Regions from separate parts of the Leifsonia sp. genome, predicted to be linked through region 1. Evidence: predicted binding sites of a transcription regulator. Region 1 holds the regulator's gene; the other holds the start of a gene.
What was found. The regulator LexA, encoded in region 1, represses DNA repair genes until DNA is damaged. The targets are predictions, from matches to a motif close to TCGAACANNTGTTCGA.
Positions count from the first base shown of each region.

Region 2: a site for LexA is predicted at 1,905-1,920, ahead of uvrA (excinuclease ABC subunit UvrA). Genes of this name have one in related genera too.

Region 1 is NZ_JBQCGZ010000100.1:12,110-15,512, reverse strand. It holds gene ACTHMF_RS11010 (histidinol-phosphate transaminase) at 1-910, opposite strand, end outside; gene ACTHMF_RS11005 (LysM peptidoglycan-binding domain-containing protein) at 1,048-1,461, opposite strand; gene lexA (transcriptional repressor LexA) at 1,697-2,371, shown strand; gene ACTHMF_RS10995 (metallopeptidase family protein) at 2,440-2,790, opposite strand; gene metE (5-methyltetrahydropteroyltriglutamate--homocysteine S-methyltransferase) at 2,844-3,403, opposite strand, start outside.
Region 2 is NZ_JBQCGZ010000030.1:10,774-14,176, reverse strand. It holds gene uvrA (excinuclease ABC subunit UvrA) at 1-1,800, opposite strand, end outside; gene ACTHMF_RS02965 (hypothetical protein) at 1,991-2,551, opposite strand; gene ACTHMF_RS02960 (DUF58 domain-containing protein) at 2,548-3,403, opposite strand, start outside.

The DNA.
Region 1 (3,403 bases):
AGTTGCTCCCGCTGCGGTGCGGCGTGTAGCCGAGCCGGGCCAGTTCGGAGACGAGCCGGTCGCGCTGCGAGCGGATCTCGCCGACCATCGCCAGCATCTCGTCCGCGTGCGCGAGCGCGCCGAGGGCGGCCGCCTGCGTGATGGCGGACAGGTGGTACGGCAGGCGGACGAGCCGCAGCGCGTCGACGACGGCGGGGTCGGCGGCGAGGTAGCCGACGCGGGCGCCCGCGAACGCGAACGCCTTGCTCATGGTGCGGGAGATCAGCAGGCGCGGGCGGCCGGGCAGCAGCGTGAGCGCGGACGGCTCGCCCTCCGGCATGAACTCCGCGTACGCCTCGTCGACGATCACGATGCCGCGGGCGGCGTCGTACGCGGCCTCGATGGTGGCGAGGGACAGCGGCGTGCCGGTCGGGTTGTTCGGCGAGCACAGGATCACGATGTCCGGGTCGAGCCGCGCGATCTGCTCGGCCGCCGTCTCGGGGCTGAGTTCGAACCCGGCGTCGCGGCGCGCGGCGATCCAGTCCGTCCCGGTGCCCGAGGCGAGCAGCGGGTACATGGAGTACGTGGGCGCGAAGCCGAGGAGGCTTCGGCCGGGGCCGCCGAACGCCTGCAGGATGTGCTGCAGGACCTCGTTGGATCCGTTGGCCGCCCAGATGTTCTCGGCGGTGAGCCCGTGGCCGAGGTAGCCGGCGAAGGCCGTCCGCAGCTCGGTGAACTCGCGGTCGGGGTACCGGTTGACCCCGCCGATCGCGGCGGCGACCCGCGCGACGATGTCGGCGGCGACGTCCTCGGGAACCGGATGCGTGTTCTCGTTCACGTTCAGCGCGACGGGGACGACCTTCTGCGGCGCACCGTACGGGGTGCGACCGCGCAGGTCGTCGCGGATCGGGAGATCGGAGAGAGAGGTCACCGTTCCATGGTAGTCAGCGCCGCCCCCGCGTTACGCCGCGCTCCCCCACCGGCTCGCGAGGGGCGAGTCGTCGTCGCTTCCGGACCGCGAAAGCGACAAGTACGTGCCCCTCGGCGCCTTCCGGCCGGGCAGCGCGCTCAGTGCGCGTACTGCGTCGGGATGGCGAGGTCCTGGCCGGGCGAGACCACCGCGGAGTCCAGGCCGTTGAGGGTGACGAGCGCGGCGATCACGTCGCGCGGGTCGGCGTTGGGGGCGATGCGCTCGGCGACGGTCCAGAGGGAGTCGCCGGACTCGACAGTGACGTGCTGGAAGGAGACGTGCGTGCGGTCGCCGGAGGCGGCGGCTCCGCCACCGTTGAGCGCGAAGACGAAGGCGCCGATGACGATCGGCAGGGCGACGAGCGCGGTGAGGACCGCGCGGCCGCGGCGGGTGAGGCGCAGCCGGACGCGTGCGCCGGACGGCTGGGCGGTGGTGCGGGCCGGAGCGGCATCCGCGGCGGAGAGAAACGCTGCGTCGATGACCGCCCCGTGGCTGAGCGCTGTGCTGCTCATGGTCGTGACCTCCTCAGGCCTCTTGCGAAGCTTTGTTCCGAATGTATCTTCGAATGTTCGAAACCGCAAGAGCGAGGCCGCGAAGGAATTCCGCATGAATTTCGAGACACACTCGAACACATGTTTGTTCTGCCGCTGCATCGTGGATACAGTTTCGATTGTCTGGGGTTCAGGTAACCAGGCACCACCGACATTCGGGTCCGCCGGGTGCGGCGACGGTCACGAAGGGACGAGCGTGTCGAACGAGAATCAGGCTCCGCGGGGCACCAGGAGGCGCAAGAACCTCAGCGAGAAGCAGCTCGCGATCCTCGACGTGATCCAGCGCTCGGTCAGCCAGCGCGGCTATCCGCCGAGCATGCGCGAGATCGGCGACGCCGTCGGCCTCTCCTCCCTGTCCTCCGTCACCCACCAGCTGAACCAGCTCGAGCTGAGCGGCTACCTGCGCCGCGACCCCAACCGCCCGCGCGCCCTCGAGATCCTGATCGACCTGCCGTCCGCCCCCACTCCGGACTTCGAGAACCAGACCCCGGTCGGCGACGCCGCGATGGTCCCTCTGGTCGGCCGCATCGCCGCCGGCGTGCCGATCACCGCCGAGCAGCAGGTGGACGAGGTCTTCCCGCTCCCCCGTCAGCTGGTCGGGAACGGCGAGCTGTTCATGCTCAAGGTGGTCGGCGAGTCGATGATCGACGCGGCCATCTGCGACGGCGACTGGGTGGTCGTCCGCGCGCAGAACACGGCCGAGAACGGGGACATCGTCGCCGCCATGCTCGACGAGGAGGCGACGGTCAAGGTGTTCCGCCAGCGCGACGGCCACACCTGGCTGCTGCCCCGCAACTCCAACTTCGAGCCCATCCTCGGCGACTACGCCCAGGTCCTCGGCAAAGTCGTGGCCGTCCTCCGCGCCGTCTAGCAGTCGAGTACGCAGGAAGTCCGGATCTGAATCGGTTCAGGTCCGGACTTTCTGCGTACTCGCCCGCGTCAGGCCCAGCCGAGGTCGTGGAGGCGGGCGTCGGTGAGGCCGAAGTAGTGGCCGATTTCATGGACGAGGGTGACGCGCACCCGGCCGCGCAGCTCCTCGACGGTGGAGCAGCTGGCCTCGAGGTTGTTGCGGAACAGCGTGATCCGGTCCGGCAGCTCGCCGAAGCCGTACACCCCGCGCCGCGTTAGCGGGTGCCCGCTGTACAGCCCGAACAGCCGCGGCCTCGCGCCCGCCGGCTGGTCCTGGATCAGGATGGCGACGTTCTCCAGCGGCCGGACCATGTCCTCCGGCAGCGCGTCGAACACCTCGCCCACCAGCGCCTCGAACTCGGCGTCCGTGATCCGCACCATGCGTCCATCCTGACGCACGGCGCGGATCACGGCACGCGTGGAACGCGCGGAGGTCAGACCTGCGCGCCCGCCGTCGCCCGCACGCCCCGCGTCGCCTCGACGATGTTGCGCAGCGACGCCACCGTCTCGTCGTAGCCGCGCGTCTTCAGGCCGCAGTCCGGGTTCACCCAGAGCTGACGGCCGGGGATCGCGCTGAGCGCCGTCTGCAGCAGCTCGGTCACCTCGGCGACCGACGGCACGCGCGGCGAGTGGATGTCGTACACGCCGGGGCCGATGCCGTGCTCGAAGCCCGAGCGCTGGATGTCATGCACGACCTCCATGCGGCTGCGCGCCGCCTCGATGCTCGTGACATCGGCGTCCAGGTTCCTGATCGCGTCGATCACGACGCCGAACTCCGAGTAACAGAGGTGGGTGTGGATCTGCGTGGCGTCCGCGACACCGGAGGTCGCGAGCCGGAACGAGCCGACCGACCACTCCAGGTACTCGGGCTGCGCCGCACGCTTGAGCGGCAGCAGCTCGCGCAGCGCCGGCTCGTCCACCTGGACGACGCGGATGCCCGCCGCCTCCAGGTCGGCGATCTCGTCGCGCAGCGCGAGCGCGACCTGCCGCGCGG
Region 2 (3,403 bases), on a different contig from region 1:
GTCGCCGGTGAGCGAGTCGGTGTTCGCGAGCAGCTCGTCGTACGAGCCGGAGTGCACGACGTGGCCGCCGTTGACGCCGGCGCCAGGGCCGATGTCGACGATCCAGTCGGCGGTGCGGATGGTGTCCTCGTCGTGTTCGACGACGATGAGCGTGTTACCCAGGTCGCGCAGCGCGACGAGGGTGTCGATCAGCCGGCGGTTGTCGCGCTGGTGCAGGCCGATGCTCGGCTCGTCCAGCACGTAGAGGACGCCGGTCAGCCCGGAGCCGATCTGGGTCGCCAGGCGGATGCGCTGGGCCTCGCCGCCGGAGAGCGTCGCGGCCGCGCGAGCCAGGTCGAGGTAGCTCAAGCCGACCTGGATGAGGAAGTCGAGGCGGATCTTGATCTCGCGCAGCACCTGCGCGCCGATCTTCTGCTCGCGCTCGGTCAGGTGCAGCTTCTCCATGAACGCGCGCGCGTCGCTCAGGCTGAGCAGCGACGCGTCGGCGATGGACGTGCCGTGGATGAGCACGGACAGCACCTCGGGCTTGAGGCGCTTGCCGTTGCACACCGGGCACGGCACCTCGCGCAAGTACTCCGCCCAGCGCGCGCGCTGCGTGTCCGTCTCCGCCTGCAGGTACTGGCGCTCGATGTAGGGCACGACGCCCTCGAAGCCGGAGGTGTACGACATCTCGCGCCCGTAGCGGTTCTTCCAGCGCACCTTGACCTCGAAGTTGTCGCCGTGCAGCACCGCGTCCTGCACGTCCTTCGGCAGCTTCTTCCACGGCGTCTTGAGCGAGAACTTCAGGTCGCGGGCCAGGCCGTCGAGCAGCTTCTCGTAGTAGTTGAACAGGCCCTTGCCCTGGGTGGTCCACGGCACGATGACGCCCTCGGCGATGCTCAGCTCGTCGTCGCCGAGCAGCAGGTCGTCGTCGACGGACATGCGGGTGCCGAGGCCGGAGCACTCCGGACACGCGCCGAACGGCGCGTTGAACGAGAACGTGCGCGGCTCGATCTCGGTGAGCTGGATGGGGTGGCCGTTCGGGCAGGAGAGCTTCTCGCTGAACGACTGCCACGCCGCGGGGCCCTCGCGGTCGACGTAGTTGACCTGCACCAGGCCGTCGGTCAGCCGAAGCGCCGTCTCCAGCGAGTCGGTGAGCCGGCCGAGGATGTCCGGGCCGGCGACCAGGCGGTCCACCACGACCGAGATGTCGTGCTTGTACTGCTTCTTGAGCGTCGGCGGATCGCTCAGCTGGATCTGCTCGCCGTCGACCAGCGCGCGCGAGTACCCGCTGGCGGCCAGCTCCTTGAAGAGGTCGACGAACTCGCCCTTCTTCTGCGAGACGACCGGGCTGACGACCATGTACCTGGTGCCCTGCTCGAGCTCCATCAGCTGGTCGGCGATCTGCTGCACCGTCTGGCGCTGGATCTTCTCGCCGCAGACCGGGCAGTGCGGCACGCCGATGCGCGCCCAGAGCAGACGCATGTAGTCGTATATCTCGGTGATGGTGCCGACCGTCGACCGCGGGTTCCGGTTGGTCGACTTCTGGTCGATCGAGACCGCGGGGCTCAGGCCCTCGATGAAGTCGACGTCCGGACGGTCCACCTGACCGAGGAACTGCCGCGCGTACGCGGACAGCGACTCCACGTACCGGCGCTGCCCCTCCGCGAAGATCGTGTCGAACGCGAGCGACGACTTGCCAGAGCCCGAGAGCCCGGTGAAGACCACGAGCGAGTCGCGCGGGATCTCCAGGTCGACGTTGTGGAGGTTGTGGACGCGCGCTCCGCGCACGCTGAGGTGCGAACCCACGACCTTACCCATGTTCCCCTGACGATTGCTGCTCACTCGTTCCATTCTCCGCTATTTCCGTCCCGCGCCCAGAAGTGTTCGCCCACCGCGCACCCGTTCCGGACACGCACGGCGAATCGAAGCTTTGTTCGAGTCTATCGTGTCCCGGGCAGGATGCGGCCCGCACGCGCGAGCATACGACCGGCCACCGACATTCGGCTGATCAGTCCCCGGGCCGGGTCAGCAGCAGCGCCGCGAGCAGGACCACCAGCCCGGCGATGGCGGCTCCCGAGACGATCGCCAGCCACGGGGCGAGCGGCGGGCGCGCGATCGACAGCAGGACGACCGCGACGGCCTGGACCGGCACCTGGACGGCGATCAGCCGCCGCAACGACGGCAGCAGCACGGCGGGCTGCAGGCGCGCGAGCGCAGGGACGGCGAGGATCCACGAGGCCAGAACGTGGAGAACGTGGACGGCGGCGATCACCGCGAGCAGCCGCGGCGTGAGCCGCCCGGGCTCGAGGAGGGTCGAGAAGGCGAGCACCGCGATGAGGACCCAGGCGACGCGATAGCGGGGCACGGCGACGGCGACAGCGGTGAGCGCGACGGCGATCGCGGGCCACGGCCCGCTCGGCGCCGTGGTGACGGCGAGTGGCACCGCCACCAGGCCGAAGGCGACCCGGAGCGACCACGCGGGGATGGTGCGGCCGAGGTCGGGCGCGGACTCGTCGGGCGCTGGTGCGGGCTCGGTCCACGCCGCCTCGCTCATCGCCGCCTCGCTCATCGCCGCCTCGCCGGGACGGCCATCCTGCGCAGGAGCACGTCCCGCTCCTCCGACGCCCAGACCAGCACCTCGGCGCCCGCTGCGCGCAACCGGTCGAGCCGCAGCCGGCGTTCGAGGTCGACCATCCGCAGCGCCAGCTGGTCGCGGCCCGGCAGGTCGTCGGCGGTCCTGGAGGGCAGCACGTCGACGGCGATCACGCGGTGCCCCGCCGCCCGCCAGGTGAGGGCGAGTCGCGCAGCCTGGTCGTCGAGGAAGGTGGAGAGCACGAACACCACCGCGCCCTGGGCCAGCCGCGGCGCCCTGGCGCGCTCGCTCGCCGAACCGTGCGCGCTCGTGAGCTCCAGCGCGCGCAGCACGCGCTGCAGATGCCGCGCCCCGGCGCGCGGCGGGAGCGCCCTGGCCGGGTCGGAGAGGTCGTCGAAGCCGACGCGGTCCGCCTCGGCCGCGTAGGCGCGGGCGAGGGAGGTCGCCGCCTCGCGCGCGAGGTCGAGCGAGGTGACGCCGGACCGCGGGTACGGCACCGACCAGTCCGCGACGGCGCCCGGGACGTCGTCCCTCGCATCCACCACCAGCTGGACCGCCGCGTCCGAGGTCGCCGTGGTGCGCCGGACGTACAGCTCCCCCGGCCGCTGCGCCAGCCTGGCCGTCGCCTTCCAGTCGATGCGGCGCAGCCGGTCGCCCGGCCGGAACCGGTCGATGTCGCGGAACTCGCCGCCGTCCCCCGGCCGCGACGACACGTGGCCGCCGGTCAGGCCGAGCAGCCGGAGCGGCAGCGGGAGCGAGCGCAACCGTTCCCACCCCGGCCGCACGACCCGCTCGGCGACGGCCGACGCACTCGGCTCGCCCGTCCAG